DNA from 4 places in the Kitasatospora sp. NPDC093550 genome. Region 1 is predicted to be linked to each of the others. Evidence: riboswitches for the same ligand, from Rfam matches in the RefSeq annotation. Region 1 holds a riboswitch; each other region holds the start of a gene.
The links. Region 1 has a riboswitch for cyclic di-AMP ahead of ACIRD3_RS03130 (transglycosylase family protein). Riboswitches for the same ligand answer to the same signal wherever they lie in the genome.
Positions count from the first base shown of each region.

Region 2: another riboswitch for cyclic di-AMP. It lies ahead of ACIRD3_RS17860 (peptidoglycan DD-metalloendopeptidase family protein); the one in region 1 lies ahead of ACIRD3_RS03130 (transglycosylase family protein).
Region 3: another riboswitch for cyclic di-AMP. It lies ahead of ACIRD3_RS32925 (M23 family metallopeptidase); the one in region 1 lies ahead of ACIRD3_RS03130 (transglycosylase family protein).
Region 4: another riboswitch for cyclic di-AMP. It lies ahead of ACIRD3_RS29320 (transglycosylase family protein); the one in region 1 lies ahead of ACIRD3_RS03130 (transglycosylase family protein).

Region 1 covers NZ_JBIWJF010000001.1:741,955-745,153, reverse strand. The annotation lists gene ACIRD3_RS03135 (hypothetical protein) at 229-1,188, shown strand; cyclic di-AMP (ydaO/yuaA leader) riboswitch at 1,701-1,901, shown strand; gene ACIRD3_RS03130 (transglycosylase family protein) at 1,888-3,177, shown strand.
Region 2 covers NZ_JBIWJF010000010.1:36,045-39,243, forward strand. The annotation lists gene ACIRD3_RS17855 (MFS transporter) at 37-1,491, opposite strand; cyclic di-AMP (ydaO/yuaA leader) riboswitch at 1,888-2,068, shown strand; gene ACIRD3_RS17860 (peptidoglycan DD-metalloendopeptidase family protein) at 2,071-3,021, shown strand.
Region 3 covers NZ_JBIWJF010000029.1:26,191-29,389, reverse strand. The annotation lists gene ACIRD3_RS32940 (TetR/AcrR family transcriptional regulator) at 1-181, opposite strand, end outside; gene ACIRD3_RS32935 (alpha/beta fold hydrolase) at 222-1,049, opposite strand; gene ACIRD3_RS32930 (YiaA/YiaB family inner membrane protein) at 1,176-1,466, opposite strand; cyclic di-AMP (ydaO/yuaA leader) riboswitch at 1,664-1,822, shown strand; gene ACIRD3_RS32925 (M23 family metallopeptidase) at 1,835-2,683, shown strand; gene ACIRD3_RS32920 (hypothetical protein) at 2,795-3,199, opposite strand, start outside.
Region 4 covers NZ_JBIWJF010000022.1:29,366-32,564, forward strand. The annotation lists gene eno (phosphopyruvate hydratase) at 1-374, opposite strand, end outside; gene ACIRD3_RS29320 (transglycosylase family protein) at 625-1,416, opposite strand; cyclic di-AMP (ydaO/yuaA leader) riboswitch at 1,422-1,588, opposite strand; gene ACIRD3_RS29325 (cytochrome P450) at 1,840-3,189, opposite strand.

The sequences.
Region 1 (3,199 bases):
CCTCCGGGCTGTGAGACATCTCACGCGCCGCGCCTGCAACGCCCTACCCCGCGGGGCGCGTCAAGGCAAGGGTCCGCACCCGTACGGGGGTTGGGCGAAGAATGTCCGTATTGTAGGCAAATCGCCCGGACCGGCGCGGGGGATGCACCGACTCCGCACCCCGACCCCGCGAAACCCGTACGGCAGCCGACTGCAGGCCGGACGGGCAGATGTCCTACGATCTCCGGCATGAGCACCGCAGCCATCCCGGGCGCGCCACTGCCCGTCCGCACTCCAGGCTCCCGTGCGCGGGGGCGCCACCGTCGTCCCGAGCGCCCCGAAATCCCCACCGGTTCCCCGGCCCTGGTGCTCGCCGTGCCCGCGACCGCCGGGCCCGAGTCCCGTTCGGTCGTCGAGGAACTGCTCTCGATCGTCCGCAGCGAGCACCACGGCGTCCAGGCCACGGTCGGATACCTCCCCGGCGACTCCGCCGAGGGCGAGGGCGGCGAGGACCGCACCGTCGCCGAGCTCCTGGCGCTGGCCGCCGAGGCCGGGCTGCCGATGCCCGTCCTGGTGCCGCTGGTGCCGGGCCCGCACGGCTTCCTGCCCGAACTCCACGCGCTCGCCGCCGAGTACGGCGCGCCGGTGACCGACGCGCTGGGTCCGCACCCGCTGCTCGCCGAGGCCGTGCACGTCCGGCTGTCCGAGGCCGGGCTGGCCCGCGCCGACCGGGCCCGGCTGTTCGCCATCGCGACCGCCGCGGACGGTGTGGTCCTGACCACCGTCGGCGGCGAGGACGCGGCCGCCGCGGCCGGCATCACCGGTGTGCTGCTGGCCGCCCGCCTGGCCGTCCCGGTCGTGGCCGCCGCCCTCGACGTGCCCGGCTCGGTGGCCGCGGCCGTCGACCACCTCAAGGAGACCGGCTCGCAGCGCCCCGCGCTGGCCCCGCTGGTGATCGGACCGGAGGCCGACTCCGAGCTGCTCGCCGCGGCCGCCGAGGAGACCGGCTGCCCGTCGGCCGCGCCGCTGGGCGCTTACCCGACTGTCGGCCAGCTGATCGCCTCCACCTACCTGGCCGCGCTGCCCGCGCCGTCCGCCGAGGACCTGGCGCGCGCCGAGGCGGAGGCGGCGGCCGCCGCCGAGGCCGAGGGGGCCGTGGAGGGCACCCGTGGCGCCCACGCGGCCGCCGAGGGGCCCGTCGGCCAGTAACGGACACCGCGCGGCCGTCCGCGCGCACAGAGGGCCCGGAACGCGGTTCGCGTTCCGGGCCCTTCGCCGTGCCCGCTCTCCGTTTGCCCGACGACCTGCCCGCCCGCCGGACCGCCGGCCCGGCTTGCCCGCTCCGTGCCGTACCGGAACAGTACGGGAGTTAAGCGGACAATGAAGAGGAATGTCCGTTCTGTTCTATTCATCGGGAAATGGCGGACACTTCCCCGGCGCCCCCCGGCGCACCCTCCGGCGCTCGAATCGCGGCGACTCCCCCGGATCGACGAGCGCGCCCCCTCGCGCTTCGACGCACCGTCACGTATTTCCTGAGGCAGGGACAGTTTTGGATATCCGCCGGGGAATTGCCGGAAAATGATCACTGAGAGACCATTCTCGATCATGAATTCCGACCCATTGGGCAGTTCCCGCTAAACCGTGATGCGCATCACAGCTATTTGCAGTTTTAACTTAAGTCTGCTTAACGTGCTCCCCGTTCGTGACCACACGGACCCAGTTCATCCGCAACGCCGAGTCCTGCCGTCGGATGTCCTGGCAGCGCGAATAACGCACCACGGCAGGAGCGGGGGACCCACAGGTAAGTCGCCCCGGACCGGTCCTCGGAACGGTTCAGGGCTAGGGGTGAAGCCGCGCCACGCGCGGCCGGGCAACTCCAGCCCGAATCCGACAGCTCACCTCGCAGGCGTGGGAGAGGACCGCGTCTTCATGCTGCCCACCAACGGCACTCGCCTGTCCAGCCGCACCCGCCGCGTGATCGCCGCCATCGGCGTCGCGGGCGTCGGCCTCACCGTCCCCTGCCTCGTCTCCGGCACCGCCTCCGCCGCCTCCGTCGCCACCTGGGACAAGGTCGCCCAGTGCGAGAGCAGCGGCAACTGGAGCATCAACACCGGCAACGGCTTCTACGGCGGCCTCCAGTTCACCCAGAGCACCTGGTCCGCCTTCGGCGGCACCGCCTACGCCTCGCGCGCCGACCTGGCCACCAAGGACCAGCAGATCGCCGTCGCCGAGAAGGTGCTCGCCTCGCAGGGCCCCGGCGCCTGGCCGGTGTGCTCGATCCAGGCCGGCCTGACCAAGGGCGGCACCCCGGCGGCCGTCGACACCTCGGCCGCCGCCAAGCCGGCCGCGCCCGCCGCCCCGGCCGCCAAGCCGGCGCAGACCCCCGCCCCGGCCGCGAAGCCCGCCAAGCCCGCCAAGCCCGCCGCGCCGGCCCAGGCCGACGCCCAGGCCTCCAGCGACTCCGCCGCCACCAACTGGGCCCAGAAGCACCAGCAGTGGGCCCAGGACCACGACTACACCGTGGTCGCCGGCGACTGGCTGTCCTCGATCGCCGACAAGCACAACGTCCAGGGCGGCTGGCAGCGGCTGTACGAGCTCAACCGCAGCACCCTGACCGAGGGCCCGGACACCATCTACCCGGGCCAGCACCTGACCTTCGGTGACGGCGACCAGGCCCAGCAGTCCGCCTCCTCGGACAAGTCCGGCTCCGACTTCACCTGGTTCAACCGCCCGCAGAAGTCCGGTCAGTCCGCGAACGGCGGTTCCGTGAACGCCAAGCCGGCCGCTCAGACCCAGACCCAGGCCGCCAAGCCGGCCGCCCCGGCCCAGGCCGCCACCGGCAGCATGGCCGCCGCGGTGTCCTTCGCCGAGTCCAAGGTCGGCCAGGCCTACGTCTACGGCGGCACCGGCAACGGTGGCTGGGACTGCTCCGGCCTGACCCAGGCCGCGCTGCGCGCCGCGGGCATCTCCGTCCCGCGCGTCGCCGCCGACCAGGCCGCCGCCAGCACCCACGTCTCGCTGGACAGCCTGCAGCCGGGCGACCTGCTGTTCTGGTCCAACAACGGCAAGGACTCGGGCGTCTACCACGTCGCGATCTACGTCGGCGGCGGCAAGTACGTCGAGGCCGCCAACCCGAGTGCGGGCGTGCGCGAGCAGACCATCGCCAACTGGGCCCCGGACTTCGCCGGCCGGGTCTGAGGACACGGCGTCACAGCTGACG
Region 2 (3,199 bases), on a different contig from region 1:
CGGTCTCCCCTGCGGCGTCCGTGAGGTGACGTCGCGTCAGTTGTCGGGCGAGGGCCCCGCCGCCGAACCGGTGGCGGGGCCCTCGCGCGTCTGGACGTGGCCCGGGTCGTACGGCGGGGTGGTGGTGCCGCAGGGCCAGTCGCAGTTCGGCTCGGCGACCGGCTGCTCCTCGGGCGCCAGCACGTTGCCCCGGACGGTGGCGAAGGCGATCAGCCCCCCGCCCGCCAGCAGCCCCGCACAGATCAGCATCGCGGTGTGGAAGGCGGAGTCGACGGCGGACGGCACCCGGTAGTCGTCGCCGCTCAGTCCGGCCAGCGCCGGGAGCGCCGCCACCGCGAGCAGGCCGGCCGCGCGGGCGGCGGCGTTGTTGACCCCGCTGGCGATGCCCGCGTGCCGGACCTCGACGGCGGCCAGCACGGTGGCCGTCAGCGGCGCGACCAGCAGGGTCATCCCGCAGCCCATCACCGTGACGGCGGGCAGCACGTCCGTCCAGTAGGAGGAGCCCGGGCCGGTGCGGAGCATCAGCAGCACCCCGACCGCGCACACCATCGGGCCCACGGTGAGCGGGATCCGCGGGCCGATCCGCTTGCCGAGGCGTCCGGCCCGCGCCGACAGCAGCAGCATCAGGATGGTGATCGGCACCAGCGCGAAGCCGGAGACCAGCGGCGAGAAGCCGGCGACGATCTGCAGCTGCACCACCAGCAGGAAGAACACGCCGCTGAACGCCGCGTACACGCAGAGGGTGACCAGGTTCACGGCGGTGAACAGCCGGGAGGAGAACAGGCCGAGCGGCAGCATCGGTTCGGGCGCCCGGCGTTCGACGGTGACGAAGGCGACCCCGAGCAGCACGCCGATCACCCCGCTGACCCAGACCGCGGGGGACACGCCCTCGCCGGCCGCGGTCAGCGCGTAGGTGATCGCGCCGAGGGCGAGGGCGGCGAGCGCCGCGCCGAGCACGTCGAAGCGGCCGGTGGCGCTCTCGTCCCGGCTCTCCGGTACGGACCGGGTGGTGACCGCGATCACGGCCGCGGCGAGCGGCAGGTTCAGCAGGAAGATCCAGCGCCAGCCGGGGCCGTCCACCAGCCAGCCGCCGAGGAAGGGGCCGACCGCGGCCGACACCCCACCGAGGCCGGACCACAGCCCGACCGCGGCCGAGCGGTCGTCAGGGTGGAACACCGCCTGGAGCATGGCGAGCGAGCCGGGGGTGAGCAGTGCCCCGCCGATGCCCTGGACGGCGCGGGCGGCGATCAGCACCTGGATGTTCGGCGCGGCGGCGCAGGCGGCCGAGGCGACGGCGAACCAGACCACGCCGATCAGGAAGACCCGGCGCCGCCCGTACCGGTCGCCGAGCGCGCCGCCGAGCAGGATCAGGCCCGCCAGGGTGAGCAGATAGGCGTTCAGCGTCCATTGCAGGGACGCCAGGGAGGCGCCCAGGTCGGCGCCGATCCGGGGCAGGGCGACGTTCACCACGGTGCCGTCGAGCATCGCCATGCTGGAGCCGAGCACGGTTGCCAGGAGTACCCAGCGACCCTGCGCGCTGCCCAGGCGCAGGGTGCCGGCTTCGGAGGTGGCCACGGCCCGATCCTGCGTCCTGCGGGGCGCACGTGACAAGGGTCACCGGAGGGCGTGTTGGTGCTGAGCGGTCCGTGCCCGGACGGTCGCACGGTGTCGCCGACGTCGGCGCAGGGTCGTGGATCAGTGGCGCGGGGTGAATGGATTGTGTACACACCGTGCAGCGGACCATTCGGAGGGTCACCGTCCGCCGGGGGGTCGTTGCCGATTCAAGAGATCGACATTGCTTCACCCGAACGGATGGGTTTTAGTTCAGCGACCGCCCGGCCAGTCCGGACGGATCCACCGGGTGGAACGCCGAGTCCTGCCGCTGCCCGGAGGTTCGAACTGAACTCTGTACGGCAGGAGCGGGGGACCCACAGGTAAGTCGCCGGACCGGAGTTCGCGCCTCAAGGCGCGGGCGTCCAGGGCCGGCTCGGGGTGAAGCCGCGCATGCGGCCGGGCAACTCCAGCCCGAACCCGACAGCTCACCTCGCAGGCGTCGGAGAGGAAACTTCCATGCCTGCTCAGGCTCGTCGTATCGCCCTGCCCCGCGCCGCCCGCATCGGCATCGCCACCGCCGTCACCGGCGTTTCCTTCGCCCTTCCGCTCGTCACCGCGATGAGCGCCCAGGCCCACACCGCCCCGGTCGCCCCGGTCGCCCCGGTCGCCGCCTCCAGCGCTGCCGCCGCCGCGGACTCCGCCGCCGAGGCCAAGCCGGCCGCTGCGGCCAAGGCCGCCGAGAGCTACCGCGTCGTCAGCGGCGACACCCTGTCCAAGATCGCCGACGCCAAGAACGTCGAGGGCGGCTGGCACGCGCTGTACGAGCAGAACCGCTCGGTCGTCGGTGCCAACCCGAACCTGATCTTCCCGGGTCAGCAGCTCGCGCTCACCGGCCACGCCGCCGCCCCGGCCGCTCCGGCCACCCAGGCCCCCGCCCCCAAGCCGCAGGCGAAGGTCCAGGTCAAGACCGAGGCCGCCAAGCCGTCCGCCCCGGTGCAGACCCAGGTTCAGACCGCCGCTCCGGCCCCGGCCGTGACCGCCGCTCCGGTCGCCGCGACCTCCGGCTACGTCGCGCCGCTGGCCAACCCGAAGCTCGGCACCGCCTACGGCGTGGCCGGCTCGATGTGGGCCTCCGGCCACCACACCGGCCAGGACTTCGTCGCCTCCACCGGCACCCCGCTGCGCGCCGTCGCCAACGGTGTCGTGGTCAAGGCCGGCAACGGCGGCGCCTACGGCAACGAGGTCGAGATCAAGCTCGCCGACGGCCACTACGCCGAGTACGCGCACCTCTCCGTGATCGGCGTGTCGATCGGTCAGACCGTGACCGTCGGCCAGCAGATCGGCCTCTCCGGCGCCACCGGCAACGTGACCGGCCCGCACCTGCACTTCGAGATCCGCACCGGTTCGGAGTACGGCTCGGACATCGACCCGGTCGCCTACCTGCGCGCGCACGGCGTCGCGCTCTGACCCTGCCGGGGTTTCAGAACCACCGCTGCTGCGGAGCGAATCGATCCTCCGGGATGGTCATGTCGGGTGACCGCTCGACCGGGTGATCGCCGCACAGTGGACATGGGCGCGGGACACGCCCAGGCCGGCCCGGCTCGTGGGACCAACCTCCCTCGCGAGCCGGGCCGGCCGCTGCCGT
Region 3 (3,199 bases), on a different contig from region 1:
GGACGGCGATCAGCCGCCGGAGTTCGGCGAGCCCGCCGCTGACGTGCTTGTACAGCGAGGGGGTGGCGACGCCGGCCCGGGCGGCGACGGCGGCCAGGGTGAGGGCTTCGGCGCCCTGGTCGTCGATGAGGGCGAGGGCGTGGTCGACGACCTGGTCGGGGGTCAGTCCTACGCGGGGCATGGTCGGGTCTCCGTACGGAAGCGGGGCGGGGGCCGGTGGCTCAGGCGAGTTCGGCGAGGAAGGGCAGCAGGGCGTCCGCGGTGGCCTGCGGGTTGTCGGCCATCGGGTAGTGCCCGGATCCCTCGATCATCGCCTTCCGCGCGCCCAGGGCCGCGACCTGCCGGTCGGCGAGGAGTTCCGGCTTCGGGAAGTCGGGGTCCTTGCTGCCCATGACCACGAGCGCGGGGCACCGCACCGCGGTGGTCCAGCCGGTCGGCGCCGAGTCGCCGGTGACGTACCCGCGGGTGGCGGTCTTCCGGCCGGGGGTGCGCAGGGCGGCGACCAGTCCGTTGACGTAGTCGTCGAAGTCGGCGGGCTTGGCGCCGGGGAAGGCCATCCGGCGCAGGTAGAAGCCCCAGAAGGCGGGCCAGTGGACCAGTGCCGCGCCCATCAGGCCGAGGACGCCGCGCATCAGGGTGCCGGGCTGCGGGTTCTCGACGAAGGCGTCGATCAGGACGATCCCGGCGATCCGCTCGGGCGCGTCCCCGGCGGCCTTGACCACGGTCGCGCCGGTGTACGAGTTGCCGGCGAGGACGGCGCGCCGGATGCCGAGGTGGTCGAGCAGGGCGAGGACGTCGCCGGCGATGGCGGCCGGGCCGTAGTCGTCCCAGGCGATGGAGGAGTCGCCGAAGCCGCGCAGGTCCATGGTGATGACGCGGTGGCCGGCGGCGACGAGCAGCGGGCGCAGGTGCCGGTACGCGGCGCGGCTGTCGAGCATTCCGGGGAGCAGGACGACGGGGGTGCCGTCGCCCTGGCGGGTGTCGTCGAAGGCGATCCGCCCGCCGGGGACGGTCAGGTACTGGGTCTCCGGGGTGATGGTGGCGTTCATGGTGGGCCTCCTCGGTCCGCTGCTGCGGTGCATCGGCGGTGCTGCCGATAGCCATAAAGCTAAGGCTAATAGCCTTAGCCGTCAAGCCCTCGACCGACCGAGGAGAGGGGGGAGGGGGTCCGGGTCTCAGACCCCCTCGACCTTGAACGGGTCGTGCTCGCTGAGCAGCTTCTCCAGCCGGGCCTGGTCCACCCGGCTGACGATCTCGGCGGACTCGTTCCGGTCCCGGATCACCTTCGCCAGGGTGAACGCGGAGGTGACGGTGTAGAGGAGCCCGATCCCCAGGAACGCCCGGGTCCAGCCGCCGACCGGCAGGTAGGCGATCCCGACGGCGAGGGCGATGCCCGACAGGGCGAAGGAGAGGACGGCCTGGACGTAGTACGCGGCCGTGGTGCGGTTCTTCATCGGTGCGCTCATGGCGTCAGGATGCGGCCGCCGGGTCGGGCCGCACATGAGTAGGAGTACTCAGATGGGGTGCTCGTATGAGGGGGTCGTTCGTTGACGTCCGATCACCTGCTCCCCAGCGGTCCCGGACGGATGGCTTGGAATCAGGGCGTCCTAGGATTAACGTCTGATAACGCAGCGCGGTCGTCAACGCCGTACCCAGACGGCACCGTGCGCCGTCGCCTAATCCCGCCGGCCGGCCTCCGGGCAGGTCAGGGAGCCGGGGAACCACGTTCCTTGGGGTGAATCGGCGGGGCTCCGGCCCGGCCGTAGGAGACCTTCCTGCTCCGAACCCGTCAGCTAACCCGGTAGGCGCGAAGGAAGGAAAGGAGCGCGCCTCCGTGGCGTCGACGCACACCCCGGCACACCCGGCCGGCCCCGCAGCCGGTACCCAGCTCCTCGACCACCCCGGTCCGGACGGGCCCGAGTCCCCCGGTCCCGAGTCCTTCGGTCCCGAGGCCGAGACCAACCGCCACCGGATGCCGCGTCAGACGCGCGGAGCCTCCCCGCTGCTCGGCGTCACCGCCGTCGCCGCCACCCTGGGTGCCACCGGCTTCGCCTCGGCCACCCCGGCCGCCGCCCCCGCCGTCGAGGCCCCGGACGAGAGCCCGGTCGCCCTCTCCGCCGACCCCGGCCTGGCGCTCGCCGCCCGCATCCAGCAGCAGGCCGACAGCCAGCGCACCGCCGCCGAGGAGACCGCCCGCGTGCAGGCCGCGCAGGAGGCCGAGGCCAAGGCCGCCGCCAAGGAGGCCGAGGCCAAGCGGGCCGCCGCGGAGGCCGAGGCCAAGCGCGCCGCCGCGCTCACCCTCCCGGTGAAGGACTACCGGCTCTCCGCGCACTACGGCCAGAGCGCCCGCTACTGGGCCAACCTGCACACCGGCCTGGACTTCGCCGCCGACACCGGCACCCCGGTCTACGCGCTCGGCCAGGGCACCATCACCTCGGCCGGGTGGTCCGGCTCGTACGGCTACCGGATCGTCGAGACCCTGCCCGACGGCACCGAGATCTGGTACTGCCACCTCTCCTCGATCATCAAGGGCTCCGGCGGGGTCACCGCCGGCCAGCAGATCGGCAAGGTCGGCGCGACCGGCAACGTCACCGGCCCGCACCTGCACCTGGAGGTCCGCCCGGGCGGCGGCGCCCCGGTCGACCCGGAGCCCTGGCTCCAGCAGCGCGGCCTCACCCCGTAACGACGCCCGAGAGCCCCGGCCGCCCGGAAGCCCCCGGCGCCCGAGGCCCCCGGACACCGAGAAGCCCCCGGCCGCACGCGACCGGGGGCTTCTCGCGCCGTCGCGCCGCTCTCACTCCTCCGCGGGCAGCTGCGCCAGGTACGCGTCGATCTCCTCCGGGCCCGGCTCCGGCGCCAGCTCCGGGAACTCCTCCAGCAGCAGCCGCGGCAGCCCCGGCACCGTCCACTCCCCGAACAGGTCGAGCGCCGCGCCGGCCGCCGCCTCCTCGAACTGCCCGAAGTCCCCGGCCAGTTCGTCCGGCATAGGCCGCCCGAGCGCGGTCAGCTCGGCCAGGTTCCGGTAGCTGCGCCGCATCAGCCCCTGCTCCAGCAACCGCCGGGCGCCGTCCGTGGCCATGCCGACCGACAGCACCCGGCCGGGCCCCCAGCCCTGCTCGTCCGGCTCGTCCAGCCAGCCGGCCGGTGCCAGCGCCTCGAACGCGGCGAGCCGCTCCTCCTCCGCGAGCCCGCCGAAGCC
Region 4 (3,199 bases), on a different contig from region 1:
GCCTCGGAGGCGGCGTGCGCGACGGCCAGCGAGACGCCCAGGATGGCGTTGGCGCCGAGCGAGGACTTGTCCGGGGTGGCGTCCAGGTCGAGCATGGCCTGGTCGATCAGGCGCTGCTCGGTGGCGTCGTAGCCGACCAGCTCCGGGCCGATCTGCTCGATGACGGCCAGGACGGCCTTTTCCACGCCCTTGCCGAAGTAGCGGTTCTTGTCGCCGTCGCGCAGCTCCAGCGCCTCGAAGGCGCCGGTGGAGGCACCCGACGGGACAGCGGCACGACCCGTGCTGCCGTCGTCGAGGCCGACCTCGACCTCGACCGTGGGGTTGCCGCGGGAGTCGAGGATCTCACGGGCTACGACGACATCGATGGACGGCACGAGGCATCTCCTTGCGGAAGCAGGGTCCGGCTGACGGTGGTGCTGTCGGCAGGACGATTGCGGAGTCGTTACGGACCAGAGCCTAACCGCCCGGGCTCCCGGGGCCACCTCCGCCTCGGTCCCGTCTCAGCGTGTGGCCCCGCTACCCACCGGTAGTTCACCTGCTTGTCCCACCTTGTCCCACCGGGGCGGGCGAATGCGGACGAAGGGGACCGGTACGACCGGCCCCCACCGCGCCGGGTGTGGCGGCTCAGCCGAGGTGCAGCACCTGGCCGGGCAGGATCAGGTCCGGGTCGCCGCCGACGGTGGAGCGGTTCTGCTCGTACAGCGCGTGCCAGCCGCCGGACACGCCCTGGGCGGCGGCGATGGTCGACAGCGTGTCACCGGCGCGGACGGTGTAGTCGTGGCCGCTCTGCGCGGACGGGGCCGGCTGCGCGGGGCGCGGGGCCGCGTGCTTGGGGACGTACTGCTGCGCCGACTGCTCGACGGGCTTCTCGGCCCGCTGGGGCGCGGCGTGCTTCGGGCCCTGCTTCTGGGCGGGCTTGGCCTCGGGCTTCTGGGCCGGCTTCTCCACCGGCTTCTGGGCCTGCCGCTTGGGCGTCTGCTGCTGCGGGGCGGACTGCGGCTTGGCGTCCGAGGAGGTGTCGACCGACGCCGGGGCGCCGCCCTTGGTCAGACCGGCCTTCTTGGAGCAGACCGGCCAGGCGCCGGGGCCCTGCGAGGCGAGCACCTTCTCGGCGATCGCGATCTGCTGGCCCTTGCTGGCCTGGTGGGCCTGCGGCGCGTAGGCGGTGCCGCCGTACGCCTTCCAGGTGCTGGAGGTGAACTGCAGGCCTCCGTAGAAGCCGTTGCCGGTGTTGATGCTCCAGTTGCCGCCGCTCTCGCACTGGGCGACGGAGTCCCAGGTGGAGGCCGGGGCGGCGGAGGCGCCGGTGGCGGTGAGGAGCGGCAGCGCGAGTCCGACGCCGGCCACCCCGGCGACGGCGATGGCCTTCTCGGCCTGGGTGCGACGACGATGACGGCCAGTTCCAACGAACAGCATGAAGAGGTCCCTCTCCGCACGCCTGCGAGGTGAGCTGTCGGGTTCGGACCGGGAGGTGGCCCGGCCGCCGTACGCGGAATCGATTCCGCCCGGGCGGCTTCACCCCAAGCCGTGGGGACGGCAACAAACCTGGGTCCCCCGCCCCTGCCCAGGGTTCTGGTCGGTTTCCCGTGACGCGGCGGGCAGGATTCGGCGTTCCGCGCACGAGGTCCGCAGCTGCGAACTCCAGGGAGAGTAGACAGATCCTCAGACCAATCACAAGCTCATATCACCGATATCACACAGAAATTACGGCGCGTGTCCGATCGCCTACCAACGGCGTCGCTATGTCCGGATTGATGGGTGTTCACACCCCCGCCGAGGGCCGCCCGGCGACGTTCCGTCAGCGCGTCGCCCGGCGCCGCGCCCGTTACCGCCGATGCGTCAAGGGCGCGGAACGGCGCGCGGAGGCGTGTGTGGGGAGCGGCTCTCCGGACTGAATTCCACCGGGAGTTCCCGCAGGCCACGCATGATCAGGCCACCCCGCCAGCGCAGATTCTCGGGGCTTTCCGCGAGCCGCAGATCGGGCAGCCGGGAAAGCAGTGTGGCCAGCGCGGCCTGCCCCTCCAAGCGGGCCAGCGGGGCGCCGATGCAGTAGTGGATGCCGTGCCCGAAACCCAGGTGGGGATTGTCCGTTCGGGCCAGGTCCAGGGTGTTCTCGTCGGCGAACCGGGCCGGGTCACGGTCGGCGGCCGCCAGCACCACCAGCACCGGATCGCCGACCGGGATGTCCACCCCGCCGATCGACAGCGGCTGCGTCGCGAACCGCCAGGTCGCCAGTTCCACCGGACCGTCGTAGCGCAGGAGTTCCTCGATCCCCGTCTCCAGCAGCGCACTCTCCCCGCGCGCCACCGACTCCTGCAGCAGCCGGCGCTGCTCCGGGTTACGCAGCAGCGCGTACGTCCCGTTGCCGATGAGGTTCACGGTCGTCTCGAAACCGGCGAACAGGAGGATGAAGGCCATCGCGGCGGCCTCGTTCTCGGTCAGGTGCTCGCCGTGGTCGCTCGCCCGGATCAGGCCCGAGATCAGGTCGTCCCCGAGGTCGGCACGCTTGCGGTGGATCAGCTCCAGCAGGTACGCCCGCATCCGCTTCACCGCCCGCCCCACGCCGCCGCGTTGGCCGCCGCCATGTCGGATCATCATCCCGGCCCAGTCGCGGAAGTCGTCCTGGTCCTCGGTGGGCACGCCCAGCATGTCGCAGATCGCGTAGATGGGGAGCGGGAAGGCGAACTCGTGGATCAGGTCCGCCGAGCCGCGCTGCGCGAAGCCGTCGATCAGCCGGTCGGTGAGCTGCTGCACCCGCGGCTCGAACTCCGCCACCCGGCGCGGGGTGAACGCCTTCGACACCAGTCGGCGCAGCCGGGTGTGGTCCGGCGGGTCGATGTTCAGCAGGTGGGTCATCAGGTCCGCCTGCCGCTCCCCCGGGATGCCCACCCGGCCGGTGCGGTGCGCCTGCTCGCTGTGGTGCGCCGGGTTCTTCGACAGCCGGCTGTCCGCGAGCGCCTGCCGGGCGTCCGCGTACCTGGTCACCAGCCACGCCTCGACGCCGCTCGGCAGCGTGGTGCGGTGCACCGGGGCGTGCTCCCGCAGCCACGCGTAGGCGGGGTACGGATCGGCGGCGAACTCCCAGGTGAACAGCTCCGGGGCGGGGGCGTCGGGCTGCGCGGCGGAGGGTCGGGCGGAGGCGTCGGACGGGGCGGCGGCGGGCCGGGCGGGGTCGGGCTGAGCTGGCATGGGACGACCG